DNA from 4 places in the Pseudomonas sp. E102 genome. Region 3 is predicted to be linked to each of the others. Evidence: predicted binding sites of a transcription regulator. Region 3 holds the regulator's gene; each other region holds the start of a gene.
The links. The regulator FliA, encoded in region 3, starts transcription of late flagellar genes. The targets are predictions, from matches to a motif close to CTAAAGTTTNNNNNNNNNNNGCCGNTAA.
Positions count from the first base shown of each region.

Region 1: a site for FliA is predicted at 3,239-3,266, ahead of DOCECA_RS20455 (methyl-accepting chemotaxis protein). Genes of this name have one in related genera too.
Region 2: a site for FliA is predicted at 5,022-5,049, ahead of DOCECA_RS16320 (flagellar protein MotY). Genes of this name have one in related genera too.
Region 4: a site for FliA is predicted at 4,636-4,663, ahead of DOCECA_RS21485 (methyl-accepting chemotaxis protein). Genes of this name have one in related genera too.

Region 1 is NZ_CP084025.1:4,518,401-4,526,219, reverse strand. Features, by position in the region: gene DOCECA_RS20465 (IS3 family transposase) at 1-763, opposite strand, end outside; gene DOCECA_RS20460 (transposase) at 772-1,074, opposite strand; gene DOCECA_RS20455 (methyl-accepting chemotaxis protein) at 1,279-3,195, opposite strand; gene DOCECA_RS20450 (16S rRNA (uracil(1498)-N(3))-methyltransferase) at 3,315-4,022, opposite strand; gene tatC (twin-arginine translocase subunit TatC) at 4,019-4,813, opposite strand; gene tatB (Sec-independent protein translocase protein TatB) at 4,810-5,223, opposite strand; gene DOCECA_RS20435 (twin-arginine translocase TatA/TatE family subunit) at 5,234-5,521, opposite strand; gene DOCECA_RS20430 (phosphoribosyl-ATP diphosphatase) at 5,546-5,878, opposite strand; gene hisI (phosphoribosyl-AMP cyclohydrolase) at 5,871-6,269, opposite strand; gene ubiB (ubiquinone biosynthesis regulatory protein kinase UbiB) at 6,395-7,819, opposite strand, start outside.
Region 2 is NZ_CP084025.1:3,555,537-3,563,355, reverse strand. Features, by position in the region: gene DOCECA_RS16355 (molybdopterin oxidoreductase family protein) at 1-815, shown strand, start outside; gene grxD (Grx4 family monothiol glutaredoxin) at 916-1,257, shown strand; gene bfr (bacterioferritin) at 1,356-1,829, opposite strand; gene DOCECA_RS16340 (bacterioferritin-associated ferredoxin) at 2,028-2,246, opposite strand; gene DOCECA_RS16335 (peroxiredoxin) at 2,531-3,133, shown strand; gene rnt (ribonuclease T) at 3,235-3,912, opposite strand; gene pyrC (dihydroorotase) at 3,909-4,955, opposite strand; gene DOCECA_RS16320 (flagellar protein MotY) at 5,144-6,142, shown strand; gene DOCECA_RS16315 (argininosuccinate synthase) at 6,271-7,488, shown strand; gene DOCECA_RS16310 (hypothetical protein) at 7,576-7,819, opposite strand, start outside.
Region 3 is NZ_CP084025.1:913,993-921,811, reverse strand. Features, by position in the region: gene DOCECA_RS04390 (chemotaxis protein CheA) at 1-1,298, opposite strand, end outside; gene DOCECA_RS04385 (protein phosphatase CheZ) at 1,329-2,114, opposite strand; gene DOCECA_RS04380 (chemotaxis response regulator CheY) at 2,133-2,504, opposite strand; gene fliA (RNA polymerase sigma factor FliA) at 2,672-3,415, opposite strand; gene fleN (flagellar synthesis regulator FleN) at 3,412-4,242, opposite strand; gene flhF (flagellar biosynthesis protein FlhF) at 4,359-5,708, opposite strand; gene flhA (flagellar biosynthesis protein FlhA) at 5,720-7,819, opposite strand, start outside.
Region 4 is NZ_CP084025.1:4,763,225-4,771,043, reverse strand. Features, by position in the region: gene DOCECA_RS21505 (fatty acid desaturase) at 1-332, shown strand, start outside; gene DOCECA_RS21500 (TonB-dependent siderophore receptor) at 426-2,930, opposite strand; gene DOCECA_RS21495 (FecR domain-containing protein) at 3,017-4,015, opposite strand; gene DOCECA_RS21490 (sigma-70 family RNA polymerase sigma factor) at 4,005-4,505, opposite strand; gene DOCECA_RS21485 (methyl-accepting chemotaxis protein) at 4,771-6,651, shown strand; gene DOCECA_RS21480 (SRPBCC family protein) at 6,848-7,312, opposite strand; gene DOCECA_RS21475 (amino acid adenylation domain-containing protein) at 7,344-7,819, opposite strand, start outside.

The sequences.
Region 1 (7,819 bases), 2.1 Mb from region 3:
TGATGTTGTAGCGCGAGACATAGCGCTGCACGTCTGCCCGGGCCTCATGTTCCAGTTTGTAGCCCGTTTCAGGAACCCACTCTGATTTCAAACTACCAAAGAAACGCTCCATGGGGGCGTTGTCCCAGCACTCGCCTTTACGGCTCATACTTTGCCTAAACCCGTGTTTCACAAGCTCGTTTCGGAATTTATGACTGGTGTACTGACAACCTTGGTCTGAATGAAACAACACATCCTGGGGGTGGCCGCGTAGCTCAACCGCCATGCGTAGCGCTTCGCAGGTCAGGTTGGCATCAGAAATCATCGAGAACGACCAACCCACGATCCTCCGAGCGTACAGATCCAGAACGGCGGCGAAGTACATCCACCGCTTGCCGACCTTGATGTAAGTCACGTCGCCACACCACACCTGGTTAACCGCCGTTACATCAAATTTTCGCTTGAGCACGTGCGGCGCCACCAATGCCTCAACGCCCGGCGACTTGTACTTATGGCGCCTGCGCTGACGACTAGCGATGCCAGCTTCGCGCATCAAACTGCGAGCCATATAACGTCCGATACGATGCCCTTTGGCTTTTAGCTCCTTGGACAAAGTACGTGCGCCGGCCGACTCTCTGGACGCCCTGTGGTGCCTGACCAGCGCGGCTTTGAGCTTGTCCCGTTCAGGATTTGCTCTGCCTTGGCGCTGGCGCCAGGCGTAGAAACTACTGCGGTTGATCCCAAACGCCCGGCAACACCTTTTAACGCCGTATTGCTCGTCCAGCTCATCGATCAGCGTGAATGATCTTTGGCGTCCAAAAGCAGGAGAGCACTGGCCTTTTTTAGGATTTCAATGTCCAGGTCTTTCTCCCTGAGTAGGGCTTTGAGCCTCTGGATTTCTCGCTGATCAGCGGTAATCGCCTTGGCCCCTACCGGGGTCGAACCCAGGCGTTCTTTTTGCACTTGATCGACCCAGCGGCGCAGAGCAGTGGGGCCGATATCTAGGCTGGCACAGACCTCGGTAACCGGCTGGCCTTCATCCAGCACCATGCTGGCAGCCTTGAGCTTGAACTCACTCGAATAAGATTTACGCATATCCAAACACCTCAGATTTGGGCGCTATCATAGCGCCCGATTGAAGTGTCCAAAATCATTAGGCCAGTTCAGGCTCGCTCCCACAGTGGGTTTGCGGTGTAGGTGAGAGCTGCGGCGTTGAGGATCAAATGTGGGAGCGAGCTTGCTCGCGATGAGGCCGGCACATTCGATTTCTTCTTTCGCGAGCAAGCCCTCTAGTCCAAGTTAAACCCTGAACCGCCCCACCAACGTTTGCAAGTGAACCCCCAGCCGCGCCAGTTCAGCGCTCGAAGCTGCGGTTTCCTCGCTGGACGACGCTGTCTGCTCCGACACATCACGCACATTCAGCACGCTGCGGTTGATCTCCTCAGCGACGGCGCTTTGCTGTTCGGCAGCCGCGGCGATCTGTTGGTTCATCGACTGGATCGCCGACACCGTGCGCGTGATGTTCGCCAGTGAGCCCCCGGCGCGGCGGGTCAGTTCGACGCTGCTGTCGGTCAGGCTGCGGCTGTTGTCCATGATGGTCGCGACCTGTTCGGTACCGTTTTGCAAACCGACGATCAGCTCTTCGATTTCTTCGGTGGATTTCTGGGTGCGTTGGGCCAGGCTGCGAACCTCGTCAGCCACCACGGCGAAGCCTCGCCCGGCTTCACCAGCACGGGCTGCCTCGATGGCTGCGTTGAGGGCCAGCAGGTTGGTTTGCTGGGCCACGGACTTGATCACGTCCAGGACGCTGCCGATCTTGTCGCTTTCACGCTTCAGATCGCCCATGGCAGCGGTGGAGTTGCCCACCTCTTTAGCCAGGCGCTCGATCTGAGCGATGGCTTCGCCAACCACCTTGTCGCCTTCACGGGCCTGTTGGTCGGCTGCGACGGCGGCTTCGGAAGCTTCCTCGGCGTTGCGGGCCACTTCCTGCACCGTGGCGGTCATCTCATGCATGGCCGTGGCAACCTGATCGGTTTCCACTTTTTGACTGTTGACCCCGGCGCTTGTCTGCTCGGTCACGGCGGAGAGTTGGTCAGCGGCGCTGGCAATCTGGGTGACGCCTTCACCGATGCCACCGATCAGCTGCCGCAAGCCCACGGTCATGCGTTGCATGGCCCGTTGCAGTTGGCCGAGTTCGTCGCGGCGGTCAGACGTGAGGTTGTGGGTGAGGTCGCCTGCGGCGACGCGTTCCGCCACCTTCAGCGTCTCATCCAGCGGGCCGACAATCTGGCGGGTAATGACCAGGGCAGCGACCACGCCAAACAACAGGGCCAGGGCGGCGGCTGCGATCAGGACGGTCTTGGCTTGAGCGGTGTCGTGGTCGCGCACGGCGGTCTGGGACACGGTGAGTTTCTGGCTGGAATCGATCAATACCTGGCCTTGCTCGATCATGCGCTGCAGCGCAGCGCCGTTGTCGAGCTGGGAATCACGAAACTGGCTGACCGCCGCTCGATAGACATTCATCGAGTCGCTGGCCTGCTGAAGTTTGTCGGCGTGCTCCTCGGGCAACTGGGCTGGCAAGCGTGCCAGCAGTTTCAGGACATCGGTGATTGCGTCGATGGCCGGTTGCTGGGCCTCGCTTTTGCCGCTGTAGGTGTAGCCGCGAACCTGATAGCGCGCCTGTTGGATCGCCTTGCTCAGGGTCACTATGTTGTTGAACTGGGCAATATCGCCGCCTTGCAGCAGCGATTTTTCTACCTCGGCGACGCGGGCCACGGTGTTGTCGGCGCTGGCGCCCAGTTTGCTGCGGGCATCTTCGCGGCTGACGGTGGCGCTGGTCATCAGCTCGAAAGCACTTCTGTATTCGGCGACGGCGGCCAATTGCTGGTCGACCAGCGCAACGTCCGCCGGCCGTTCAATCAACTCGCGAGCAGTCTTCAGCCCGGCTTCGAGTTTGCCGAGCAGGTCGTTGACCTGTTGCGGCCCTTTCTCGCCTCGGGTGTTGTTGTAGTCGGTGCTGGCCAGGTTCAGGTCCTTGCTCAAGTCATTGAGACTGGCAATGAACCCCAGCTTGTCGCCCCGGCTGATGACATTGCCCAGGCCGGACCAACCGGTGAATGCAATCATCAAGGTGAGGAACAGCACGAGGCCGAAGCCCGCGCCGAGTTTGCGATTGACGCTTACATTTCCCAGACCCTGGGCAAGCCACCGGAACATGCTGATACTCCCTTGGAGCGTTTATATTGGTTTTATGGGGACTGTATCGGCGGCTTTGGTGGGTTCTGTAGGCGTTTGCCGAGATTTCGTGGCGAGGTGTCTGTCAGCGTGTTGCAGGGTCAGAACAACCGCGCCAGCAGGGCAGTGACGGCGGTCTCGACCCGCAGGATCCGGTCGCCCAGCTGCACCGGCTGCAGGCCGGCCTTGCCCAGCAGGTCGATCTCGTAAGGGATCCAGCCACCTTCCGGGCCGATTGCCAGGGTCACCGGTTCCGTCAGTGCCCGGGGGCAAGGCGGATGATTGCCGGGGTGGCCGACCAACCCGAGGGTGCCATCGACGATGGCCGGCAGGCGATCCTCGACGAAGGGCTTGAAGCGCTTTTCGATGACGATCTCAGGCAGCACGCTGTCCCGGGCCTGCTCGAGGCCCAGGATCAATTGCTCGCGAATGGCTTCGGGCTCCAGGAATGGCGTCTGCCAGAAGCTTTTCTCCACGCGGTAACTGTTGACCAGTACCACACGCGGCACGCCCATGGTCGCCACGGTCTGGAACACTCGCCTGAGCATCTTCGGCCGCGGCAATGCCAGTACCAGCGTCAGCGGCAATTTGGCCGGCGGTGGCTGGTCGAGGGTCACTTGCAGTTCGGCCTCGCGAGGGTCCAGGCGCAGCACCTGGGCGGAGCCCATCAAGCCGTCGATGCGGCCGACCCGCAGGCTGTCGCCGACAATACAGCGATGGACTTCCTGCATATGGGTCAACCGACGGTCGCTCAGGACGACGCGGTCAGGCCCGATGAAATCGGCCTCTTCGAGCAGCAGCAGGTTCACGCTTGGGTCGCTGGCGGCTGGTCGTTGTGATCATCGACGTGCTGGTCCTCAGGCTCTTCCCGGCGCTTGCGCACCAGGCCGCCGAACAGGATGCCGATTTCAAACAGCAGCCACATCGGTACCGCCAGCAAGGTCTGGGAGAAGATGTCCGGTGGTGTGAGGATCATGCCGACCACAAAGCAGCCGATGATCACGTACGGGCGGATCTTCTTCAGGTAGGCGACATCGACCACGCCGATCCACACCAGCAGCACCACCGCCACGGGGATCTCGAACGCCACGCCGAAGGCGAAGAACAGCGTCATGACGAAATCCAGGTAGCTGGTGATGTCGGTCATCATTTCCACGCCCGCCGGGGTGGCGGCGGCGAAGAATTTGAAGATCAGCGGGAACACGAAGAAGTAGGCGAAGGCCATGCCCGTGTAGAACAGCAGGATGCTCGACACCAGCAGCGGCACGGCGATGCGTTTTTCGTGCTTGTACAGGCCCGGTGCGATGAAGCCCCAGATCTGATGCAGGATCACCGGGATCGCCAGGAACAGCGAGACCATCATCGTCAACTTCAGCGGCGTCAGGAACGGCGACGACACGTCGGTGGCGATCATCGTCGCACCCACCGGCAGGTACTCGCGCAGCGGCGTGGAGACGAAGGTGTAGATCTGCTGGGTGAAGGCAAACAGCCCGGCGAAGATAACGAAAACCGCCGCGACGCAACGCAGCAGGCGGGTGCGCAACTCGGTGAGGTGCGATACCAGCGGCATTGGCTGGTCGTTTTCAGGGATATCGCTCATGGGGCTCGCGGCGGCAAAGTGGGATCGTTGGGAGTCGGTGTCGTCGCAGGCGCCGGATCGACCGGTTTAACCGGTTCAGCCACCGCTGGCGAGGCTTCGACAGCCGGTGCCTGGGGTGCGGTCGTCGGCTCGGCCACAGGCTGGACCGGCGTCGGCTCCTGCTGAGTCGGCGTGAAGATTTTTCGCGCTTCCTGTTCCAGCGACAGGATGTGTTCGTTGTGCAGTTGCCGACGGATGTCGTCGGCACCGATTTCACGTTCAACTTCCTGTTTGATCGCATTGAAGCTGCGCTTCAGGCGGCCGATCCACAGGCCGGCGGTACGCGCAGCGCCCGGCAGGCGCTCGGGACCCAGCACCAGCAGGGCAACGAGGCCGACGAGCAGCAGTTCAGTGAAGCTGATCCCAAACATTAGTCAGTGCTCACGAGTCTTTGCGGGTTGGCTCTTCGACTTTCTGGGCCTGCACGTCGATGGTGTTCGGTGCATTCACAGGCTGTGTGGCCTGCGGGTGGACCGGTTGGGCCGGTGGCACGGGTTGAGCCTGGTTGGTCGTGGTGTCGGCCGGTTTCTCGTCATCGTTCATGGCCTTGCGAAAACCCTTGATCGACTCACCGACATCGGTGCCGAGGTTCTTCAATTTCTTGGTGCCGAACACCAGCACCACGACCACCAGAATGACGACCCAGTGTTTCCAATCAAAAATACCCATGTGGTTATTCCTCTCAAGAATTGATCAGGCGGATGGGCGCGAGGCTTTCTCGACGTGCCCGGACAGACCGAAGCGACGGTCCAGTTCATCCAGTACGGCCTGGGGATGCTGCCCCAGCTGGGCCAGCATCACCAGGCTGTGAAACCAAAGGTCGGCGGTCTCGTAGATCACGTCGCTGCAGTCTCCGCTGACGGCGGCGTCCTTGGCGGCGATGATGGTCTCGACCGATTCTTCGCCGACCTTTTCCAGAATCTTGTTCAAGCCCTTGTGGTACAGGCTGGCGACATAGGAGCTGTCGGCCGCTGCGCCCTTGCGCTCTTCCAGCACCTGGGCCAGGCGGGTCAGGGTGTCACTCATGGGTATGTCCTGAATAGATGGCATGCGGGTCCTTGAGCACCGGGTCGACGGTTTTCCAGTCGCCGTTCTCGAAGACTCGATAGAAGCAGCTTTGACGGCCGGTGTGGCAGGCAATTTCTCCGACCTGCTCGACCATCAGGATGATGACGTCACCGTCGCAATCCAGGCGCATCTCATGCAGGTGCTGCACATGCCCGGACTCTTCGCCCTTGCGCCACAGCTTGCCACGGGAACGTGACCAATAGATGGCGCGGTTCTGGGCAGCGGTCAGCGCCAGTGCCTCGCGGTTCATCCAGGCCATCATCAACACGCGCCCGGTCTTGTGATCCTGGGCGATGGCCGGCACCAGGCCGTCGGCGTCCCATTTGATCTCGTCCTGCCAGTTTTTCATCTTTGGTCCTGACGGCAGCTTCAAGCTTCCAGCTGCAAGTAAAAGCGATTCTGTGTAGGGGTTGAGTGATAGGTCCAACCGTTTGAGCTCGCGGCTTGCAGCTTATCGCTTGCAGCTGTTTCGTGCTATCGGCGAACGACCAGATACAAACCAACGGCCACCATGACGCCGGCGGGCCAATGGCCCAGTTGGCTCAACGGCCCACCGGCCGCCAGCACCGCGCCGCCACCGAGGTGGGCCGCGCCGAGCAAACGCAGGAACCAGTCGTCCCGACGGCGTTTCCATGGTGGAGCGGGGTCGTTGGCGTGGGGTTGGGACATGCGTTCGAGCAGGTCGCGGGTCATGTTGGCCAGGTGCGGGAGCTGTTCGAATTGGCTCTGGACGTTGCCCAGCAAGGCTTTCGGGCTCATTCGCTCGCGCATCCAGCGCTCGAGGAAGGGCTGGGCGGTGTTCCAAAGGTCCAGGTCCGGGTACAGCTGGCGGCCGAGGCCTTCGATGTTCAACAGCGTTTTTTGCAGCAGTACCAGCTGCGGCTGAACTTCCATGTTGAAGCGTCGCGCGGTCTGGAACAGGCGCATCAGGACCTGGCCGAAGGAAATATCCTTTAATGGTTTTTCAAAGATCGGCTCGCACACAGTGCGTATCGCCGCTTCGAATTCGTTGAGCTTGGTTTCGGCGGGCACCCAGCCCGAGTCGATGTGCAACTGCGCGACGCGGCGATAATCGCGCTTGAAGAAGGCGAACAGGTTGCGGGCCAGGTAGTCCTGGTCCTCGGGGGTGAGGCTGCCGACGATGCCGCAGTCGATCGCAATGTACTGCGGGCTCCACGGCTGCACCGTACTGACGAAAATGTTGCCTGGGTGCATGTCGGCGTGGAAGAAACTGTCGCGAAACACCTGGGTGAAGAAAATTTCCACACCGCGCTCGGCAAGCAGTTTCATGTCGGTGCGCTGGTCGGCCAGGGTCGCCAGGTCGGTAACCTGGATGCCGTAGATGCGCTCCATCACCAAGACTTTCGGCCGGCACCAGTCCCAATAGACTTGCGGCACATAGAGCAGCGGCGAGCCTTCGAAGTTGCGACGCAGTTGGCTTGCGTTGGCGGCCTCGCGCAGCAGGTCGAGTTCGTCGTAGATGGTCTTTTCGTAATCCTGGACGACGTCCACCGGGTGCAGCAGGCGCGCGTCGGCAGACAACCGCTCGGCGGCGCGGGCAAGAATGAACAGCCACGCCAGGTCCTGGGCGATGATCGGCTTCAGGCCAGGACGAATCACCTTGACCACCACTTCTTCACCCGTCTTGAGCTGGGCGGCGTGGACCTGGGCGACCGACGCCGAGGCCAGGGGCTCGACATCGAAGCGACTGAAGACCTCGCTGATCTTCTTGCCCAATTGCCCTTCGATCAGCGCCACCGATAACTTCGAGTCGAACGGCGGCACGCGGTCTTGCAGGAGCATCAGCTCATCGGCGATGTCTTCGGGCAGCAGGTCGCGACGGGTCGAGAGGATCTGCCCGAACTTGATGAAGATTGGCCCCAGGTCCTGCAAGGCCAG
Region 2 (7,819 bases), 2.6 Mb from region 3:
TCCTGCCGTCGACCTCGGCCCTGGAAAATGATCATTACGACACCACGTTCAACCTGTTCGCCGTGCGTAACGTCAGCCGCTTCAACCGGGCCATCCTGCCCAAGCCCGAGGGAGCGCTGCACGATTGGGAGATTTTTGTCGGCCTGGCCAAGGCTTTTGCCGCCCGGACCGGCAAGGAGCTCAAGCCGACGATGCCGCCGGCGCAGATGATCGATTTCGGCCTGCGAGCCGGGATGTATGGCGATGCTTCGCCCTACAGGTTGTCCTTGGCAACGCTGTTCGATCATCCCCACGGTATCGATCTCGGAGCGCTCAAGCCCAATCTGACGGCCCGGTTGAAAACCGAAAATGGCCGCGTGCAGGCTGCGCCCGCCGTCATCCTCGCCGACCTGGCGCGCTTTGCCGCGTTGCGAGCGCCGGCAGCGGACGAGTTGCTGATGATTGGCCGGCGCCATGTGCGCAGCAATAACTCATGGATGCATAATTTCCACCGGCTGGTGAAAGGCAAGCCGCGTCATCAATTGCTGATGCATCCGCAAGACCTTGCCAGCCGGGGGCTTGTCGATGGGCAGCGCGTGAAGGTCAGCTCCCGGGTCGGCGTGATTGAAGTGGAGCTCCAGAGCAGCCCGGACATGATGAAAGGCGTGGTCAGCCTTCCTCACGGTTGGGGGCATGCTCGTCCTGGCGTGCAGATGACCATCGCCAGCGGACAGCCTGGGTCCAGCGCCAACGACCTGACCGATGAGCGCCAGCTCGATGAGTTATCCGGCAACGCGGCGCTGAACGGTGTTCCGGTGAAGGTGGCGGCTGCGTAAAATTGTCCCCGGGGCGGACCGAGCAAGGTGCTCGGCTTTCCGTTACAATGCGCCACCGTGTCGACATCTGTAGTCGCAAAAGTTCAAGCCGAGGTGCTCCGTGGATATCATCGAAACGATCAAAGAACAGATTGCCAACAACACCATCCTGCTCTACATGAAAGGCTCGCCGAACGCCCCACAGTGCGGCTTCTCGGCCAAGGCTGCTCAGGCGGTGATGGCGTGTGGCGAGAAGTTCGCCTACGTGGACATCCTGCAGAACCCGGAAATCCGCGCCAACCTGCCCAAGTACGCCAACTGGCCAACCTTCCCACAGTTGTGGGTTGGCGGTGAGCTGATCGGCGGCAGTGACATCATGACTGAGATGGCCGCCGACGGTTCGTTGCAGTCTACGATCAAGGCAGCTGTGGAAGCAGCGGCGGCTAACAAGTCCGAAGCCTGATCGACCGCAGTACTGTAGGAGCCTGGCCATCCAGGCAATAAAAAGCCCCGCACCTCGAAAGAGGGCGGGGCTTTTTAGTGGCTTGCTTTCGAGGGCGCTTATTCTTCGCCCATCTGCGATTGCAGGTAATTTTCCAGACCGATCTTGTCGATCAGGCCCAGCTGGGTTTCGAGCCAGTCGATGTGCTCTTCCTCGGATTCGAGAATGTCTTCCAGCAGTTCGCGGCTACCGAAGTCGCCAACGCTTTCGCAATGGGCAATGGCGGCTTTCAGGTCGGCGTGGCCGGTGCGCTCGATGCGCAGGTCGCACTCGAGCATTTCACGAGTATGTTCGCCGATGTGCAGCTTGCCCAGGTCCTGGACGTTCGGCAGGCCTTCGAGAAACAGGATTCGCTTGATCAGCTTGTCCGCATGTTTCATTTCATCGATGGATTCGTGGTACTCGTGCTTGCCCAGCTTGTTCAGGCCCCAATCCTCGTACATGCGTGCATGCAAGAAGTACTGATTGATCGCGACCAGCTCATTGGCAAGGATCTTGTTGAGATGCTGGATGACTGTAATGTCGCCTTTCATGATGAGGGCCTGCCCTGATAACTGTGTATTAAGGCGGAGTTTGAGCCGAGCTATTACGAGTGTCAAACCTAAGTTATTGAATAATAAATGAAAATTAATCGGAATAAGAATGTTTGTGTTCCGCGTCTGGAAGCTAAGCATTTGATTTTCGGGCATAAAAAAACCGGACATTGAGTCCGGTTCTTTGAATATCTGGATTTATGCGGCCGTAAATTCTGCCGGATAAGGGATCGAGGCTTGCGCGGTCTGAACTTTGGCGAGGGTTTCACGCACCACTTCCTTGGCGAGGCAGGCGCATTTGCCGCATTGGCTGGCTACGCCGGTGGCCTGGCGGACTTCCCGGTAGCTGCAGCAACCCTCATAGATCGCTTCGCGGATTTGTCCGTCGGTGACGCCAGTGCAGAGGCATACATACATAAGTGAGAACCGTCGCTGGTTGTGACTCAATTGAGACGGATCTTAATGTTAACGAGAATGATTGTCAAAGTGGTTTCCTGCGCTGGTTGACGAACGGTGTCGAGCGCCTGCCATCAAGCGGGCATCGGATTTCCTGGGCCGCCAAAAAACCGTTGAGGACAGGCCAAACGTGCGGTGTATGATGGTCGGTCCTTGCAAAGCGGGTTCGTGTCACAGGGCTGTCGCCTGAGGGTGGCAGGCTGGCGCGGACCTTGTTTTCACGTTACTACACCAGGAGATATCCAATGAGCGTACTCGTAGGCAAACAAGCCCCTGACTTCACCGTTCCCGCCGTCCTCGGCAATGGCGAAATCGTCGACAGCTTCACCCTGTCCTCGGCCATCAAAGGCAAATACGGCCTGGTGTTCTTCTACCCGCTGGACTTCACTTTCGTTTGCCCGTCCGAGCTGATCGCACTGGATCACCGCATGGACGACTTCAAGGCGCGCAACGTTGAAGTGGTCGCCGTTTCGATCGACTCGCACTTCACCCACAACGCCTGGCGCAACACCGCCATCAATGCCGGTGGCATTGGCCCGGTGAAATACACCATGGCTGCCGACATGAAGCACGAAATCGCCAAGGCCTACGACGTTGAGTCCGAAGGCGGCGTGGCCTTCCGTGGCGCGTTCCTGATCGACGACAAAGGCGTGGTCCGTTCGCAGATCATCAACGACCTGCCGCTGGGACGTAACATGGAAGAGCTGATCCGTCTGGTTGACGCCCTGCAGTTCCACGAAGAGCATGGCGAAGTCTGCCCGGCCAACTGGAAAAAAGGCGACAAGGGCATGACCGCATCGCCTGAAGGTGTAGCTGCCTACCTGGGCGAGCACAGCGACAAGCTGTAAGCGCACCCATGCATAAAAAAACCGGCCCTCGATGGGCCGGTTTTTTTATGGACGTTTCTTGGCGCAGCACAGATCCCTCGCCACAAAGAGCCAGGCTGATGTCAGTCGTCGAAATCCTGCCAGCCACCCATTTCCTTCCACCGGTTGACGATGCCGCAAAAAAGCTCGGCGGTTTTCTCGGTGTCGTAGCGGGCCGAATGGGCTTCACGGCCATCGAAATCGATGTCGGCTGCCTGGCACGCCTTGGCCAACACGGTCTGGCCATACGCCAGGCCTGCAAGGGTGGCCGTGTCGAAGCTGGAGAATGGATGGAAAGGGTTGCGCTTCATGTCCAGGCGCGCCACGGCGGCATTGAGGAAGCCCAGGTCGAAGCTGCTGTTGTGGCCAACCAGGATCGCTCGCTTGCAACCGTTGGCCTTCAGCGCCTTGCGCACACCACGGAAGATGTCGGTCAGCGCGGTCTCTTCGCTGACGGCCATGCGCAGCGGATGATCGAGCTTGATCCCGGTGAACTCCAGGGCAGCCGCTTCGATGTTGGCGCCTTCGAACGGTTCGACCCGGAAGAAATAGGTGTGGTCGGGGAAGACGAAGCCTTTCTCGTCCATGCCGATGGTCGTCGCGGCGATTTCCAGCAGCGCATCGGTGGCCGAGTTGAAACCGCCGGTTTCTACATCGACCACGACCGGCAGATAACCCCGGAAGCGAGCCGCCATTGGATGGCGCGGGCCGCCTGAGCCGCCGTTGCCGTCCAGTTCGTCATCGAAATGATCTTCACTCACGCGTTTTCCTCCAGCAGGCGCCAGCGCAGTTTTTCACCGGCGCGCAGCGGGATGACAGTCTGCTCGCCAAACGGCAGGCTGGCAGGGGCGGTCCACTCATCGCGAACCAGGGTAATACGATCGGTGTTCACCGGCAGGCCATAGAAGCGTGGGCCATGCAGGCTGGCGAAACCTTCGAGCTTGTCCAGGGCGTTGCGCTGCTCGAATGCCTCGGCATACATCTCGATGGCGGCGTAGGCGGTGTAACAGCCGGCGCAACCGCAGGCGGCTTCCTTGGCGTGACGGGCGTGGGGCGCCGAGTCGGTGCCCAGGAAGAACTTGGCGCTGCCGCTGGTGGCGGCGTCCAGCAAGGCTTCCTGATGGGTGTTGCGCTTGAGGATCGGCAGGCAGTAGAAATGCGGCCGGATCCCGCCCACCAGCATGTGGTTGCGGTTGTACAGCAGGTGGTGTGCGGTAATGGTCGCGCCGACGTTGGCCGAGGCCTCGTTGACGAATTGCACGGCATCGCCGGTGGTGATGTGCTCGAACACCACCTTCAGCGTCGGGAAGCGTTCGACGACGCGACGCATGTGTTCGTCGATGAAGATCTTCTCGCGGTCGAACACATCGACGTCGCCCCGGGTGACCTCGCCATGGATCAACAATGGCATGCCGACTTCGGCCATGACCTCCAGCGCAGGGAAGATCTTGTCGATGCTGGTGACACCGGAATCCGAGTTGGTGGTGGCGCCAGCGGGGTACAACTTGGCCGCGTGGACGAAACCACTGGCCTTGGCCTCGCGTATTTCTTCGGGCTGGGTGCGGTCGGTGAGGTAAAGCACCATCAGCGGTTCGAAGCGGCTGCCAGCCGGGCGTGCAGCCAGGATGCGCTGGCGATAGCCATCGGCCTCGGCAGCGTTACGCACGGGCGGAACCAGGTTAGGCATGATGATGGCGCGGCCAAAAGTGCGCGCGACATCGGCGACGGTATGGGTCAACACAGCACCATCGCGAAGATGAATATGCCAGTCGTCGGGACGCAGCAGGGTCAGGCGGTCGGACATGGGGGGCTTCCAGGCGGGTAAATCTCTGGCGAATGCTACCGGAAAAGACCGATCCGGGCACCCGCTATCAAGTTTTGCCGCAAGTTACCGATAGCCCCTTCAGGTGTGCCACGATTGCGTGCAGTGTCTAGGCCAAGCGGCATGCCCAGCGTTTTTCGATTTCCGTATAAAAGCCAGTGGAGCCTCCCGTGCGCCAGCGTTATCTAGCCTTGCTCAGTGTGTTTGCCAGCCTTCCTGCGATGGCGCTCACTTTCCAGACCCGTCTGGAGAGCATTGAGTGGACGGTCGAAGGCGATAAGTTCGAGTGTCGGCTGAGTCAGCCGATCACCGATTTTGGCAGCGGCGAATTCGTGCGCAAGGCGGGCGAGCAGGCCACGTTCCGGCTCAAGGCCTATAACCCGATGCTCGGTGGCGGCTCCGCGACGTTGCTGGCGGCGGCGGCGCCCTGGCAGCCAGGACGAGGCGATATCAACCTGGGCTCGGTCAGGATCGGTAGCGGCGATGTGCTGTTCAACAGCTCCCAGGTGCAGGCGGGCCGCTTGATCAGCGGGCTGATGGAAGGTCGCAGCCCCGTGGTGCGGCGTAACACCGACGATGGGCGGGTGTCGGAAGTCCGGTTGTTGCCCGTGCGCTTCAACAAGGCGTTCAGCGATTACCAGGGCTGTGTCGCGAAGCTGTTGCCGAAGAACTTCGAACAGATCAAGCAAACCCAGATCGGTTTTCCCGGCGAAGGCATCGAGCTCGACGCCCAGGCCAAGGCTCAGTTGCAGGTCATGCTCGACTTCATCAAGGCTGACCCGAGCGTCAATCATGTCGAACTCGACGGCCACTCCGACAACAGTGGCAACCGCCTGACCAACCGCGAGCTGTCGCGCCGCCGGGCCCTGGCCGTCCAGGACTTCTTCAAGGCCAACGGCTTCCAGGAGTCTCAGTTTACCGTTCGCTTCCATGGCGAGCGTTATCCGCTGGTGCCCAATACCAACGCCGCCAATCGGGCCAAGAACCGTCGTGTGCTGGTAAAACTGGAGCGGGGCGCCGCACCGGCCTCGGCCCCACAGCCGCCAACCCCTGCGACAACGCCTGCGGTGCCTGCCGTGGCGCCCGCTGCCGCGCCGGGCAAGCCGGCGACGCCAGTGGCCCCGGCCAAGGCGGCTACGCCCGCTGCGGCTACTGCGCGCACTTCCTGATCGCGCCTTGATCGTCGCGCAGCTGACATAATCTGTCGCTTCGTCGTCATAAGCTGTCGCGCCTCTGTAAATTATCCGCGGTGGACGTTAGACTTGCCGGCTTTCCGTACAACCCGTGGAGTGATGGCATGGCGGACGTAAACAAGGTCGTTCTGGCGTATTCCGGCGGCCTGGACACTTCGGTGATCCTCAAGTGGCTGCAGGACACATATAACTGCGAAGTGGTGACCTTCACCGCTGACCTGGGACAGGGCGAGGAAGTCGAGCCTGCACGCGCCAAGGCCCAGGCCATGGGCGTCAAAGAGATCTATATCGATGACCTGCGCGAAGAATTCGTCCGCGACTTCGTCTTCCCGATGTTCCGCGCCAACACTGTTTACGAAGGCGAATACCTGCTGGGCACGTCCATCGCCCGTCCGCTGATTGCCAAGCGCTTGATCGAAATCGCCAACGAAACCGGTGCCGATGCCATTTCCCATGGGGCGACCGGCAAGGGCAACGACCAGGTACGTTTCGAGCTGGGTGCCTATGCCCTCAAGCCGGGCGTGAAGGTCATTGCTCCATGGCGCGAGTGGGACTTGCTGTCCCGTGAAAAGCTGATGGACTACGCCGAGAAGCACGCGATCCCGATCGAGCGTCATGGCAAGAAAAAATCTCCGTACTCGATGGATGCCAACCTGTTGCACATCTCCTATGAAGGCGGCGTGCTGGAAGACACCTGGACCGAGCACGAAGAAGACATGTGGCGTTGGACCGTCTCCCCCGAGAAGGCTCCCGATACCCCGCAATACCTGGAACTGACCTATCGCAATGGCGACATCGTTGCGCTCGATGGCGTGGAAATGAGCCCGGCCACTGTGCTGGCGACCCTGAACCGCATCGGTGGCGAACACGGCATCGGTCGCCTCGACATCGTCGAGAACCGCTATGTCGGTATGAAGTCCCGTGGTTGCTACGAAACCCCAGGCGGCACCATCATGCTGCGCGCCCACCGGGCGATCGAATCGATCACCCTGGATCGCGAAGTGGCTCACTTGAAGGATGAGTTGATGCCCAAGTACGCCAGCCTCATCTACACCGGCTACTGGTGGAGCCCTGAGCGTCTGATGCTGCAACAGATGATCGATGCCTCCCAGGTCAACGTGAACGGTGTCGTGCGCCTGAAGCTGTACAAGGGCAACGTGATCGTGACCGGGCGCAAGTCCGACGACTCGCTGTTCGATGCCAACATCGCCACTTTTGAAGAAGACGGTGGTGCCTACAACCAGGCCGACGCGGCCGGCTTCATCAAGCTCAACGCCCTGCGCATGCGCATCGCGGCGAACAAGGGTCGCAAGCTGTTCTGATGCAATCCGAAAACGGCCTGCCGCATGGCAGGCCGTTTTCTGTTATTTCCCCATCCCGTGTGTCGCTGCAGCCGTTTCCCTTATGGCTCACCCCGCCTGTTTATCCGGCAGTGTCCCTGCGCCGTTCCCGTTGTAAACAACGAAGACGATGATGGTCTTGCCCTCAAGACGCCGTCCCGAGTCCTTAGCCCAATACATGTCGACCGACGGGTGGGATGAAGTGTGCTTGAACGCATCGTCCAGAGCCGTGCACTTATTCCATCGATAAGACTGCGACAGGAAATCAGCCTTGCTTCCTTGGCGTGATCTACGTCTACGCCGACAGGATGAC
Region 3 (7,819 bases):
CGCCCGAAAACTTTCTTGATCGGCTGCATCCGGGTCTTCATGACCGCGGTTTGCAGGTCAGCCGTGACCACGTCGAGGTTCGACACGGCCTTGGACATGGCTTCGTCCTGGCTGTTGAGGCCCAGGCGCACCAGCCGGTTACGCACCAGCACCAGTTCGCCGACCATGTTCATGATCTCATCCAGCCGCGCGGTGTCGACGCGAACGGTGGTCTCGGCTTCGCTCGCCGGTTTTTCGGCGGGCGCGGCAGAAGGCGCGCGAGCCGGGGCTGGCGCCGCTGCGGCGGCAGGCTTCGGGGTTTCCGCTTTCGGTTCCGGCGCCTTGGCGGCCGGCTTCGGCGCGGCCTTGGCGGCGGGTGCAGCCGTGGCGGCAGCGGCAGGCGCGGCGGCGGCCGTGCCGACTTCGCTGAACTTGCCCTTGCCATGCAGCTCGTCGAGCCGCGATTCGAATTCGTGGTCGCTGATCAAGTCGCTTCCGGCTGCCGCTGCCACTGGTTTGGCCGGGGTCGGCGCCGAAGCGATGGCCGAATCCAACGCGTCGACGGCAAAGTTGCCCTTGCCATGCAACTGGTCGAGCAAGGCTTCGAATTCGTCGTCGGTAATGTCGGAGTCATCCCCCGCTGCCTTTGGCGCAGCCGGGGCCGCCGGCGCTACGACCGCATCGGGGGCGAACTGGCCCTTGCCGTGCAGTTGGTCGAGCAGCGATTCGAACTCATCGTCGGTAATTTCATCGCTGGCAGCGGCATCGGCGGCTGGCGCAGCGGGCGCGGCCGGAGCCTCGGCTTCGGCCTTGACGGCGTTCAGCGAGTCCAGCAGCGATTCGAATTCATGATCGGTGATGTCGCCCGATTCTTGCGCAACCGGTTCTTCGACCACAGGCTCGGCAACGGGCATGGCTTCGTCAGCCGACTGCGGCTCGGCCAGGCGCGACAGCGCGGCGAGAAGCTCGGGGGTGGCCGGGGTGATCGGCGAGCGCTCGCGCACTTCGCTGAACATGCTGTTGACCGCATCCAGGGCCTCGAGCACCACGTCCATCAGTTCCGAGTCGACGCGACGCTCACCCTTGCGCAGGATGTCGAACACGTTCTCGGCAATGTGGCAGCACTCCACCAGCTCATTGAGCTGGAGGAAGCCGGCGCCTCCTTTTACAGTGTGGAAACCGCGAAAAATTGCATTGAGCAGATCCGCATCATCAGGTCGGCTTTCCAGCTCGACCAGCTGTTCGGATAGTTGCTCTAGAATCTCGCCGGCCTCAACCAGGAAATCCTGAAGGATCTCTTCATCGGCGCCGAAGCTCATTAATGGCTGCTCCTAAAATAGGGCTAAAACTTAGAATCCAAGGCTGGACAGCAAATCGTCCACATCGTCCTGACCGGACACAACGTCTTCTCTTTTATCGGCATGAATCTGCGGACCTTCACCCTGAGAGAGATGTTTTTGTGGATCTTTTTCGGCAAGCATCGCTTCACGGTCGTGTTCGATACCTGCAAAGCGGTCGACCTGGCTAGCCATCAGCACCAGTTTGAGCAGGTTGCTTTCCACTTCGGTGACCAGCTGGGTCACACGCTTGATCACCTGGCCGGTCAGGTCTTGATAGTCCTGGGCCAGCAGAATGTCGTTGAGGTTGCTGGCCACGGCGCGATTCTCGGCGCTGCTGCGCGCCAGGAAACCGTCAACCCGACGGGCCAGCTCCCGGAACTCCTCGGCGCCGACTTCGCGACGCATGAACCGTCCCCAATCGGTGCTCAACGCCTGGGCTTCCTCGCTCAGGCCGTTGACCAGGGGCGTTGCGCTTTCCACCAGGTCCATGGTGCGGTTCGCTGCGGCTTCGGTCAGCTTGACCACATAACCCAGGCGCTCGGTGGCGTCGGTGATCTGCGAGACTTCCTCGGCCTGCGGCATGTTCGGATCGATCTGGAAATTGACGATCGCGCTGTGCAGTTCACGGGTGAGCTTGCCGACTTCCTGGTACAGACCGCGATCACGGGTCTGGTTGAGCTCATGAATCATTTGAACCGCATCGCCGAAGCGGCCCTTTTCAAGGCTGTCTACCAGTTCGCGGGCATGTTTTTTCAGGGTCGATTCGAAATCGCCCATTGAAGATTCGTTGTCCATAGCTCCCCCGTGGCGCCGTTAACCGATGCGTTCGAAGATTTTTTCGATCTTCTCTTTCAACGCCTGGGCCGTGAAGGGTTTGACCACATAGCCGTTCACACCGGCCTGGGCCGCTTCGATGATCTGCTCGCGCTTGGCTTCGGCAGTGACCATCAGCACCGGGAGGTGCTTGAGTTTTTCGTCGGCGCGCACGTGGCGCAGCAAGTCGATACCGGTCATGCCAGGCATGTTCCAGTCAGTCACCAGAAAGTCGATGCTCCCGCTGTTGAGGACCGGAATGGCGGTTGTGCCATCGTCGGCCTCGACCGTGTTGGTGAACCCGAGGTCACGCAACAGGTTTTTTATGATCCGCCGCATCGTTGAGAAGTCATCAACGATGAGGATTTTCATGTTCTTGTCCAATTCGACCTCCAAGCAGTCTTAAACGCGCCCAGCACCTAGACGCGCCATTTCAATCAATCCGGCACAACACTCGACAACGGTATGGAGCACAACGGATGGAGACTGGCCCGGCATACGCCATGCCAGCCCCGCTCGCAGCGTCCCCACACTGCTCGTCAGCGCGCTCGCCACTCCCCCAAACGCCCCCGCAAGCGGGCCGCGCACTGGCTATGTAACTGGCTGACCCGCGATTCGCTTACCCCCAGGACTTCACCGATTTCCTTGAGGTTCAGCTCTTCGTCGTAGTACAGCGCCAAGACCAGTCGCTCACGCTCCGGCAAATTGGCAATCGCATCCGCCAGGGCGCTCTGGAAACGTTCATCTTCCAGGTCGCGCGACGGCTCCATGTGAGCACTCGCGCCGTCCTCGTGCAGCCCTTCGTGTTCGCCGTCCTGCAACAGGTCGTCGAAACTGAACAGGCGACTGCCCAAGGTATCGTTCAAAATCCCGTAATAATCATCGAGACTCAACTGGAGTTCGGCCGCAACCTCGTGATCTTTAGCGTCTCGCCCGGTTTTCGCTTCAATCGCACGAATCGCGTCGCTGACCATGCGGGTGTTGCGATGCACCGAACGCGGCGCCCAGTCGCCCTTGCGGACCTCATCGAGCATCGCCCCGCGGATACGGATACCGGCGTATGTCTCGAAACTGGCGCCCTTGCTCGCGTCGTATTTGTTCGACACTTCGAGCAGGCCGATCATGCCCGCCTGGATCAAGTCCTCGACCTGGACACTGGCCGGCAAACGCGCCAGCAAGTGGTAGGCGATGCGCTTGACCAGTGGCGCGTAACGCTCGATCAATTCGTACTGGGCGTCCCGTGCCGATTTTTTGTAGAGATGGTTGTAACCGCTGGCTGTCATAACACGGGCCCTGCTGTTTGTTGCACGAGACGCTCGACGAAAAATTCCAGATGCCCACGTGGGTTGGCCGGCAGCGGCCAGGTGTCGACCTTCTGGGCGATCGCCTTGAACGCCAGGGCGCATTTGGAACGAGGAAAAGCTTCATAAACGGCACGTTGCTTCTGGACAGCCTTGCGTACGCTTTCGTCGTAAGGCACTGCGCCGACGTATTGCAGGGCGACGTCCAGGAAGCGATCCGTGACCTTGGTCAACTTGGCGAACAGGTTGCGTCCTTCCTGTGGGCTTTGGGCCATGTTGGCCAGGACGCGAAAGCGGTTCATGCCATAGTCGCGGTTAAGCAGTTTGATCAGCGCGTAGGCGTCGGTGATCGACGTCGGTTCGTCGCAGACCACCAGCAACACTTCCTGGGCGGCGCGCACGAAACTGACCACCGAGTCACCGATACCGGCTGCCGTGTCGATCACCAGCACATCGAGGTTGTCACCGATGTCGCTGAAGGCCTGGATCAGGCCGGCGTGCTGCGCCGGGGTCAGGTGAACCATGCTCTGGGTGCCGGAGGCGGCCGGCACGATGCGAATCCCGCCGGGGCCTTGCAACAGCACGTCGCGCAATTCACAGCGCCCTTCGATCACGTCCGCCAGCGTGCGCTTGGGTGTGAGCCCCAGCAGCACGTCGACGTTCGCCAGGCCCAGGTCGGCGTCCAGCAGCATGACCCGTCGGCCAAGCTCTGCCAGAGCCAGGGACAAGTTCACTGACACGTTAGTCTTCCCGACGCCACCTTTGCCGCCGGTCACCGCGATCACCTGTACGGGATGCATGCTGCCCATGTTCGTTCTTTACCTTGTCTTACTTAGACGGAGGCCACATTACTGGCTGCGCGTTCACATACGGAACAATGCATGGCAGACCATCGATGTAGGTACAAAAAATATTCATGAATACCTCAGCCAACCTGCTTGGTCGGGCTGTGGTAGATATCAGCGAACATGTCAGCCATGGCTTCTTCGCTGGGTTCTTCCTGCATTTGCACACTCACGGCACGACTGACCAGTTGATGACGGCGCGGCAGATGCAAATCATCCGGGATCCGCGGCCCGTCGGTCAGGTAGGCCACCGGTAGTTCATGACCGATCGCCAGGCTCAACACCTCGCCCAGGCTTGCCGTTTCGTCCAGCTTAGTCAGGATGCAGCCGGCCAGCCCGCAGCGTTTGTAACTGTGGTATGCGGCGGTTAGAACCTGTTTCTGGCTGGTGGTTGCCAACACGAGATAATTTTTTGACTTGATGCCACGCCCGGCCAGGCTTTCCAGCTGCATGCGCAGGGCCGGATCGCTGGCTTGCAGGCCGGCGGTGTCGATCAGTACGACGCGCTTGCGCATCAGCGGTTCCAGCGCCTGGGCCAGGGACTGGCCCGGATCCACATGGGTCACCGACACATTGAGGATCCGGCCCAAGGTCTTGAGTTGCTCCTGGGCACCGATGCGGAAACTGTCCATGCTCACCAGGGCGATACTCTGGGCGCCGTACTTGAGTACATAACGGGCCGCGAGCTTGGCCAGAGTGGTGGTCTTGCCCATGCCGGCCGGGCCGACCATGGCGATTACTCCGCCCTCTTCCAGTGGCTCGACTTCCGGCGTGGCGATCATCCGCGCCAGGTGCGCAAGCAGCATGCGCCAGGCCTGGCGAGGCTCGTCGATGTCGCTGATCAATGCCAGCAGGTCGCGCGCCAGCGGGCCGGACAGGCCAATGCGTTGCAGGCGACGCCACAGGTTGGCCTGGGCCGGACGGCTGCCTTGCAGTTGGTTCCAGGCCAGCGAGCCGAGCTGGACTTCCATCAGCTCGCGCAGGCTGTTGAGTTCGAAGCGCATCGAGTCCAGGGCACGGGGATCAACGCCCGCGGCTGCGGCAACGGGTACCGGTGCCGGACGACGCGGTTCGGCCGGCGTCGGCTCGATCAGCGGTTCGGCAGCGGTCAGCGGCAGGCCTGCGGTCAGTGGCTGGCCGGCGAACAATTGACGATTGGTGCCCGCGCTGGCCGAGCCTTCGCTGCTGCGCAGGCTCAACTCGGCCTGGGCGCTGGCGATGCGCGACTGAGTCTTGCGCAGCTCGTCCTCGAGCTCCATGTTCGGAACGCGAGGGGCCAGCGCCGACAATTTGTAGTCCAGGGCCGCCGTCAGCTCGACACCGCCGGCGATACGACGGTTGCCGATGATGGCTGCTTCAGCGCCCAGCTCGTCACGAACCAGTTTCATGGCCTGACGCATATCGGCGGCGAAAAAACGCTTCACTTGCATAAACCACTACCTCAGCCGTTGGGCCCTACTGTCGCAACGATGGTCACTTGCTTGTTGTCCGGTATTTCCTGGTACGCCAGCACATGCAGCCCCGGGACCGCGAGGCGCCCGAACCGCGAAAGCATCGCGCGAATCGGACCGGCCACCAGCAGGATCACCGGTTGGCCTTGCATCTCTTGCCGCTGGGCTGCTTCGATCAGCGAACGCTGCAGCTTCTCGGCCATGCTTGGCTCCAGCAGAACACCCTCTTCCGAGCCTTGTCCTGCCTTCTGCAGACTATTGAGCAATATCTGTTCCAACCTTGGTTCCAGAGTGATCACAGGCAGCTCAGACTCAGTGCCTACAATGCTTTGGACGATTGCGCGGGATACGCCGACCCGCACCGCAGCCACCAGAGCGGCGGTATCTTGACTCTTCGAAGCGTTGTTGGCGATCGCTTCGGCAATGCTGCGTATGTCGCGCACCGGAACCTGTTCGGCCAGCAGCGCCTGCAACACCTTGAGCAATTGGGACAACGAAACCACGCCCGGCACCAATTCTTCAGCCAGTTTCGGCGAGCCTTTGGCCAGTACTTGCAGCAGTTGCTGGACTTCTTCGTGACCGATCAGCTCGCTGGAATGCTTGTAGAGAATCTGGTTCAAGTGGGTCGCCACGACCGTGCTGGCGTCCACCACGGTATAACCGAGGGACTGGGCCTGGGCCCGCTGGCTGATTTCGATCCACACCGCTTCCAGGCCGAAAGCCGGATCCTTGGCGGTAATGCCGTTGAGCGAACCGTAGACCTGCCCTGGGTTGATCGCCAGCTCGCGGTCCGGGTAGATCTCGGCTTCCGCCAGGATCACGCCCATGAGCGTCAGGCGATAGGCGCTCGGCGCCAGGTCGAGGTTGTCGCGAATGTGGACGGTGGGCATGAGGAAGCCCAGATCCTGGGACAGCTTCTTGCGCACGCCCTTGATCCGCGCCAGCAACTGACCGCCCTGGTTGCGATCGACCAATGGAATCAAGCGGTAGCCGACTTCCAGGCCGATCATGTCGATCGGCGTCACGTCATCCCAACCCAATTCCTTGGTTTCCATGGCACGCGCTGGCGACGGCAGCAGTTCCTGCTGGCGCTTGACCTCTTCCAGCGCCTGGACCTTCTGCACGTTCTGCTTCTTCCAGAACAGGTACGCGCCACCCGCGGCCAAGGCCGCCATGCTCAGGAAAGAAAAGTGCGGCATTCCCGGCACGAGACCCATCACCGCCATCAGGCCGGCCGCCACGGCCAGGGCCTTGGGCGACGCGAACATCTGGCGATTGATCTGCTTGCCCATGTCTTCGGAGCCCGAAGCACGGGTCACCATGATCGCCGCCGCTGTGGATAACAACAGTGATGGCAATTGCGCCACCAAACCGTCACCGATGGTCAGCAACGCGTAGACCTTGCCGGCGTCGCCGAAAGCCATGCCGTGCTGGAAGATACCGACGGCCATGCCGCCAATCAGGTTGATGAACAGGATCAGCAGGCCGGCGATGGCGTCACCGCGGACAAACTTACTTGCACCGTCCATGGACCCGTAGAACTCGGCTTCCTGGGCTACTTCGAGACGGCGCAGCTTGGCCTGGCTCTGATCGATCAAGCCGGCATTGAGGTCAGCGTCGATCGCCATCTGCTTTCCAGGCATCGCGTCGAGGGTGAAACGCGCGCTCACCTCGGAAATCCGCCCGGCGCCCTTGGTCACCACGACGAAGTTAATGATCATCAAGATGGCAAAGACCACGATACCGACCACGTAGTTGCCGCCGATCACCACTTCGCCGAAGGCCTGGATCACCTTACCGGCGGCCTGGTGCCCCTCGTGACCGTGAATCATCACCACCCGGGTGGACGCCACGTTCAGCGCCAGGCGCAACAGCGTCGCCACCAGCAGGATGGTCGGGAAGACGGCGAAGTCCAATGGGCGCAGGGCGTATACGCACACCAGCAGCACCACGATCGACAAGGCGAGGTTGAACGTGAAGAACACGTCCAGCAGGAACGGCGGTACCGGCAGCATCATCATGGCGAGCAGGACCAGCAGCAACAGCGGCACGCCCAGATTGCCCCTGCTGAGGTCTACGACGTTGCTGCG
Region 4 (7,819 bases), 1.9 Mb from region 3:
TGCGCACCTTTTGCCTGCACTTCATCAGTTCGAACATGCATTACTACGGCGACATCGAGCCGGGCAATGTCATCCAGCAGACCCAAGTGTTGAACCCCTGGTGGCTGTGGCCGTTGCAGGCGTTCTGCTTCAACTTCGGCAGCAGCCATGGCATTCATCATTTCGTGGTGAAGGAGCCGTTCTACATCCGGCAGATGACGGTGCCGGTGGCTCATGAAGTGATGCGGGAGATGGGCGTGCGGTTCAACGATTTCGGCACGTTCGGGCGGGCGAATCGGTTTGCGGGTGAGGAAGGCGTTGTGAGGGAAGAGGCGAAGGCCGTTCAGGCCTAAGAGCAAAGAGATAACTGTTGTGGCGAGGGGATTTATCCCCTCGCCACAGGGGCATCTTTCAGGCCAGACAAATGCGTCTGGCCGGGAGGATGGTCAGAACTGATAACTCACAGTAGCCGCCACGTTGCGCTCTTCGCCCATGTAGCAGAAGTTCAGGCTGGCGCACGAGGCGACGTAGGTTTCGTTGGTCAGGTTGTTCGCGTTCAGGCGCACGTCCACGCCCTTCAAGCCGACCTTGCCCAGGTCGTACCCCACCGACGCATCGAACAACGTGTAGGACGGCACCTTCATGGTGTTCTCCGCATCGACCCAACTGTAGCCGACATAACGCACGCCGCCGCCCAGTCGCAAGCCATCGAGCGTGCCGCTGTCGAACTTGTAGTCCGCCCACACCGAGGCCATGTGGCGCGGGGCCTGGGTCGGTGAGTTGCCTTTGTTTTCGATGATGTTGGTCGGGGTGCTCAGAGTGCTGACCATCGACTTCGAATATTCGATGTCGGTGAAGGTGTAGCTGCCCAGCACTTTGAACTGCTCGGTCAACTGTACGTGCGCTTCCAGTTCCAGCCCTTGGGAACGAACGGCGCCGACGGCGCGATAGAAATTTTCCTGGGGCAGCTTGGTCGCGAGGTTTTCCTGATCGATGCGGAACAGCGAGGCGGTGTACAGATCATCGGTGCCTGGCGGTTGGTACTTCAAGCCCAGTTCCCACTGCTTGCCGTCGGTGGGCGCCAGTGGATTGCCAGCGCTGTCGGCGTAGGAGTTGGGGTTGAACGACTCCGAGTAGCTGATGTACGGGGCCAGGCCGTTGTCGAACAGGTACAGCGCTCCGACGCGGCCGGTGAGCTTGGTGCGCTTGTCATTGATCTCGGTGCCTTCAGGGCGACCAGCTTCGGCGATGCGGTTTTCATCCGAAGTTTCGACCCAGTCCTGGCGCAGGCCCAGGGAGAAGCGCCACTTGTCCATTTCGATCAGGTCTTGCAGATAGACACCGGTTTGCTCCAGGCGTCGCACGTAGCTGGTCGCGCTGACGTTGGTGATCGCCGAGTTTCCGTAGACCGGGTCGAAGGCGTTGATCGGGGCGAGGCTGCCGCTGGTCCAGTCGACCACGGTCTTGCGCCGCTGGTAGTCCGCGCCCATCAGCACGGTGTGCTTGGTCGCGCCGGTGAAAAATTCGGCCTGCAGCATGTTGTCGACGATGAACGAATGCAGCTTTTCATCGGCGCCGGTGTAGTAACGGTTCAACTCGTTGCTGGTGGGGCTGGTCCAGCCGAAGGCATAGACCTGATTGTTGGTGACGTCGGAGTCCAGGTAGCGGAAGTTTTGCCGGGCGGTGAAGACATCGTTGAAACGGTGTTCGAATTGATAACCGAACGACTGCTGATCACGTTCGTAAACGTCGACGCCGGGCTCGCCTTCGAAGAAATTTTCCGAGATCCGCCGACCGTTGCGCGGGTGCAGTGCGCCGTCGGCCGGTACGCCGCCATGGTAGCCGCCGTCGGGTTCGTGCTGCAGGTAGGCTTGCAGGGTCAGCGAGGTGTCCTCGGTGAAGTCGATGCTGACGGTGGGCGCCAGGGTGAAGCGCTTTTCTTTGTTGTGATCGAACTGGGTATCGGAGGTGTCCGCCAGGCCGATCAGGCGATAGGCGATGCGTTTTTCATCGTCCACCGGCCCGCTGAAGTCGAAACCCACGCCTCGCTGGCCCTGGGTGCCGACAGTGGCCTGGACCTGATGGTAGGCCTCATAAAGCGGCTTTTTGCTGGTAAGCGCCACCAGGCCGCCCGGAGAACTGCGGCCATACAGCACCGACGACGGGCCCTTGAGGATGTCGACGCGCTCGAGAAAGTACGGGTCGACCTGCATGGAACTGTAGGTGCCGCTGTCGCCCATGGACTTGAGGCCGTCGAGGTAGATGTTATCCACCGAGCCGTCGTTGAAGCCGCGCATGGCCACGTAATCGTAGCGATGGGTCGCACCGTAGGGGTTGGTCAGCACGCCGGGGGTGTAGCGCATCGCCTGGGATACGGTCTGCGCGCCCTGGTCGTCCATTTGCTCGCGCGTCACCACCGATACGCTTTGTGAAGTCTCTCGCAGGGCGGTACTGGTCTTGGTCGCGACTTGGCTGTGGGTGGCGTTGTAGCCCGCCATGCTGCCCAAGGCGTTACCCAGGGCGAAGCCCTTGACATCAGTGGTCGGCAGCGCCAGTACACTGTCCCCGGCCTGGGCCTGCAATACGTAGCCGCTGCCTTCCTGGCCGACCGCAATCAGCCCCGAACCGCTGAGCAACTGGTCCAAGGCCTGGTCCGCCGAGTAGTCACCTTTGAGCCCTGGCGACTGGCGGCCAGCGGTTTGCTCGGGGGTGCTCGCCAGGGTAATCCCGGCCTGGCGCGCGAACTGATTCAGCACCTCGTTCAACGGGCCTGCCGCGATGTTGTAGCTCTGACGGCTGGCCGTGACGCCGTCCTGCGCGGCGACAGCGAGCATCGGCACGGCGCTGACGCCCAGCGCGGTGCTCAGCAGTGCGGCGTGGACGGCTTGGCGCAAAGGGCTGGTTTGCGAGGAACAGCCGAAGGAGGTCTTGAGGGTTACGCGCTCAGTCATTTTGGGTTTCCGTTGGAGTCGCTGAAGGCAGATAAGCGTTGCTTACTGTCCTAGCCGGACGCCCTCGCAAAACCCGCCAAAAAAAATCAGGCCGCACGTTCCACCGTGACCCACCAGCGGGTTCGATAATGCAGCTGCACGGGCAGCGTGCGGGGGAGCACGGCCAGCATTTTGTCGATGTCATCCAGGCGGAAGACTCCGGACAAGCGCAGGTCCGCGGCCGAGGCGGCGCATCTCAGACAGCCCCGGCGGTAGCGGCCGACCTCGTTGAGGAAGTCTTCCAGGCGCATGTTGCGCGTCACGATCAAGCCGTCCGCCCAGGCGCCGGCGTCCATGTCCAGGGGCGGCGCCAGGGTCGCTGTCGATGAACTGACGAGGTAGCTTTGCCCTGCCACCACGTGGATCGGCGCGCCCTCGCTGTTGCGATGTGAGCGAATGGCGACCTGGCCGCTGGTGACGCTCAGACGCGTGCAGCCGCTGTCCTGGCGCACGACGAAGCGCCCTTCCAGTCCTTCGAACAGACCCTCGCGGCTTTTCACCAGCAGCGGGCGTCCTGGGTCTCGGCCACAGGTGACCATGATTTCGCCGCGGGTCAACGTGATCAGACGCTGGCTGGCGGTGTAGTCGAGGTCGGCGGCGCTGCGGGTGTTGAGTTCAAGTCGTGTACCGTCCGGCAATTGGAAACCGCGTCGTTCGCCCGTGGCAGTGGCGAAGTCGGCACGCCACGGCTGCCAGCCTAGGTCCTTGCCCAGCCATGCGGCGGCGCCCACCACGGCGACGCCGGACAACAATTTCAGGGCCTGGCGTCGACCGAGGCGCTGGGCGCTGGCCTCCAGGGTGTCGAGGGCAATATGAGCACTGGGCACGGCGCGCAGGTTGGAGGTGAGTTCGCTGTGCAGCGATTGCACCCGTTGCCAAGCCAATTCGTGATCGTGATGGGCGATGCGCCAGGCGTCGCACTGTTGGCGAAGGATCGGATTGGCGGCATGGTTGCGCAGGCGCAGCAGCCAATGGATCGCTTGCTTGACCACCAGTTGCGAAGGACCTCGACCGCGCGATGGCGGGTCGATCGGCTCAATCTTCATAGCGCAGCACGTAGCAGTGATACAGCGCATCGGCGACGTACCGCTCCACCGACCGAAGCGAGATGCCCATTTGCTCGGCGATCTGCTTGTGGGTCATGCCGTCACACTGTGCAAGCAGGAACGCCCTGCGTACTTTCGGCTTGAGGCCGTCGAGCATGCGGGAAATGCCCTCCAGCAGTTCGAGGATCAGGGCTTGGGCTTCGGCACTTGGGATCTGGGCCTGCGGCAGATGCGCGATGGTTTCGAGGTAGGCGCGTTCGATTTCTTCCCGGCGCCAGTGATCGATCACCAAGCCCTGCGCGATGGTGCGCAGGAAGGCGCGCGGTGCCGTGAGTTCCAGGCGTTCGGTGCGTTGCAGCAGGCGCACGAAGGTGTCCTGGGCCAGGTCAGCCGCATCGGCGGCGTTGCCCAGTCGGTGGCGCAGCCATGTATGAAGCCAGCCGTGATGGCTGCAATAAAGCGCCTGTACTGCTAACTGGGGGGAGGACATGAGCGCAATAGCCTGATATCACAAATGATAATAGGTCGCATTGTCATAAGCGTTCATCAAATTTGCAACCACCGTTCGACGCAGGCTGTGTGATGTTGGCAATCATCTCGTCGGACAATTGAACAAGGGCCTAATCTTTTCCACGGGTTGGCCGACAGAAGGGTATGCGTGCACCAAAATGGAGCGGATCCAATCTCCAGCTCTTGCGGCTACATGGAACTGCCAATCGGAATGCACCCCCATCCCCTGTATAAGAAGTCCCTCCATGAATCTTAAGTTCAGCCACAAAATCCTCTTGGCCGCCTCTGGTGTGGTGGTGTTGGCTTTTGCCCTGTTCACGCTCTACAACGATTACCTGCAACGCAATACCATCGGTCGCAGCCTGGAATCCTCCATCGAGCAATCCGGTGACCTGACGGCCAGCAGCATCCAGAACTGGATGAGCGGGCGGGTGCTGGTGTTGGAAAACCTGGCTCAGAACATCGCACACCAAGGGGCGAGCGCCGATTTGCCTGGGCTCGTGGACCAGCCGGCGTTGACCTCGAACTTCCAGTTCACCTACGTGGGCCAGAACACCGGCGTGTTCACTCAACGACCTGACGCGAAGATGCCCGACGGCTACGACCCGCGTCAGCGCCCTTGGTACAAACAGGCCGTGGCCGCCGATAAAACCATGCTGACCCCACCCTACGCGGCGGCAGTGGGCGGCCTGGTGGTGACCATTGCCCTGCCGGTCAAGCACAACGGTGAATTGTTGGGCGTGGTGGGCGGTGACCTGAGCCTGGAAACCCTCGTGAAAATCATCAACTCCGTGGACTTTGGCGGGATCGGTCATGCGTTTTTGGTCAGCGGCGACGGCCAGGTCATCGTCAGCCCGGACAAAGACCAGGTAATGAAAAACCTCAAGGACATCTACCCCGGCACCCCTGTGCGCATCGGCAAGGGCATCCAGGAAGTCGAGCTGAACGGGGAGGACCGCATCCTTTCGTTCACCCCGGTGGCAGGTTTGCCGGGCGCCGAGTGGTACATCGGCCTGTCGATCGACAAGGCCAAGGCCTACGCACCGCTGAGCCATTTCCGTACGTCTGCGTTGATTGCGATGTTCATTGCAGTGGCTGCGATTGCGTTGCTGCTGAGTCTGCTGATCCAGGTGTTGATGCGCCCGCTCACCACCATGGGCCGCGCCATGCAGGACATCGCCCAGGGTGAAGGCGACCTGACCCGGCGCCTCGTGGTGCAGGGCAAGGACGAATTCGCGGTATTGGGAGGGTCGTTCAACCAGTTCGTGGAACGTATCCACGCGTCGATCGCCGAAGTGTCTTCCGCCACGCGTCAGGTGCATGACCTGTCGCAACGGGTGATGACATCTTCCAACGCCTCCCTGGTTGGATCGGATGAGCAGAGCGCGCGCACCAATAGCGTGGCCGCCGCGATCAATCAGTTGGGCGCCGCGACCCAGGAAATCGCCCGTAACGCCGCCGATGCCTCGCAACACGCCAGTGGCGCCAGCGAGCAAGCGGACGATGGTCGTCAGGTGGTGGAAAAAACCATCCAGGCGATGACCGAGCTGTCACAGAAAATCAGCCTGTCGTGCACCCAGATCGAAACCCTGAACGCCAGCACCGATAACATCGGGCACATCCTGGACGTGATCAAGGGCATCTCCCAGCAAACCAACTTGCTGGCCTTGAACGCCGCCATCGAAGCGGCCCGTGCCGGGGAGGCCGGACGTGGTTTTGCGGTAGTGGCCGATGAAGTGCGCAACCTGGCGCACCGCACCCAGGAGTCGGCTGAAGAGATTCACAAGATGATCACCTCGCTGCAAGTCGGCTCCCGTGAAGCGGTGACCACGATGAACGCGAGCCAGGCTTCCAGCGAGGAGAGCGTGGAAGTGGCGAACCAGGCCGGCTTGCGCTTGGTCAGCGTGACCCAGCGCATCGGCGAAATCGACGGCATGAACCAATCCGTGGCCGCCGCGACCGAGCAACAGACAGCCGTGGTGGAGACCCTCAACATGGACGTCACGCACATCAATACGTTGAACCAGCAAAGCGTCGCCAACCTCAACGAAACCCTGAAGGATTGCGATGCCTTGTCGCAGCAGGCCAATCGATTGAAGCAACTGGTGGACAGCTTCAAGATCTGACGGACCCGATCCCCCGTGGCGAGGGAGCTTGCTCCCGCTGGCCTGCGCAGCAGGCCCCTGCAAGCCTGCAGGCGGACCGTGTTGGCTGGCTTTACGCCTGCTGCGCAGCCGAGCGGGAGCAAGCTCCCTCGCCACGGGTGTGGGTTGTCTGGGCTGATGCCATCGCGAGCAGGCTCGCTCCCACAGGGTTTTTTGGTCAGGCGAACATCTTCACCACATTTCCCATCGCCTCATCGGCGAACCCTTGCAGAAAATCCCTGAACCCTTCCCGTGTGTGCACCTCGGTGTGGTCGGCGATGATGGTCCAGGTGGCGCGGCAGCGGCTGTCTCCCAGGGGCTCGACGCGCATCGCCGCCCAGAGGTTGTCGATGCCGAGGGTGTTGTAGATCAGCGTCCAGGTCATGTGCATGGCCTGGTCATCGCGGCTGTTGAGCTGCTCCACCACCAGGTTTTGTCCGTCGCGGAAGAATTTCTTGCGCAGCGAACGCACGCCGTCGCCAGTCATTTCGATGTATTCAAGGGCTGGAATAAAGCGGTTGAACCCGCCGAAGTCGCCCACCACTTCCCAGACGCGCGCGGCGTCGGCAGGCACTTGCACCGAGGTTTCGACATGGCAGGCTTGAGGGTTCTTGATCAGGGTGTCGGGTTGAAAAGCACTCATGGTCTTGCTCCTTGCGTGGGGTTGGGTTGCTTCAGATGAAATCGATGGCCTTGAGGTAATCAGCACCGCGGCGCAGCAGGGCCGGGGACTTTTCCGGGTAACGGGTGCCCATCTGCCTCACGCCGGACCGGGCGTTGTCATGGCGGATCAGGGAGATATCGCCGATGTCTTCTTCGAAGCCGTTGAGGTAGAAACCCAGTACGCCGAACAGCGCGTTGTCGGTATCGACCCGCGCCAGCTGCTGTTGCCAGTCCGCGACACTGACCAGCGCGAATTCCCGGCCACTGTCGCGGAACGACGCCACATAGGCGTCCCAGCTCAAGGGTTCGGGGTTGTGCAGGTTGAACACGGCCTGGTTGGGTTGGTAACGGCTGGCGTGGAAGGCGATGAAACGGGCCAGGAAGTCCACCGGCATCAGGTCGAAATTGAGCGACAGATCCGGCACCTGGCCGAGCTGGATCGATCCCTTGAGCATCAGCATCAAGCGGTTCTTGTGGGGCTGGCAGA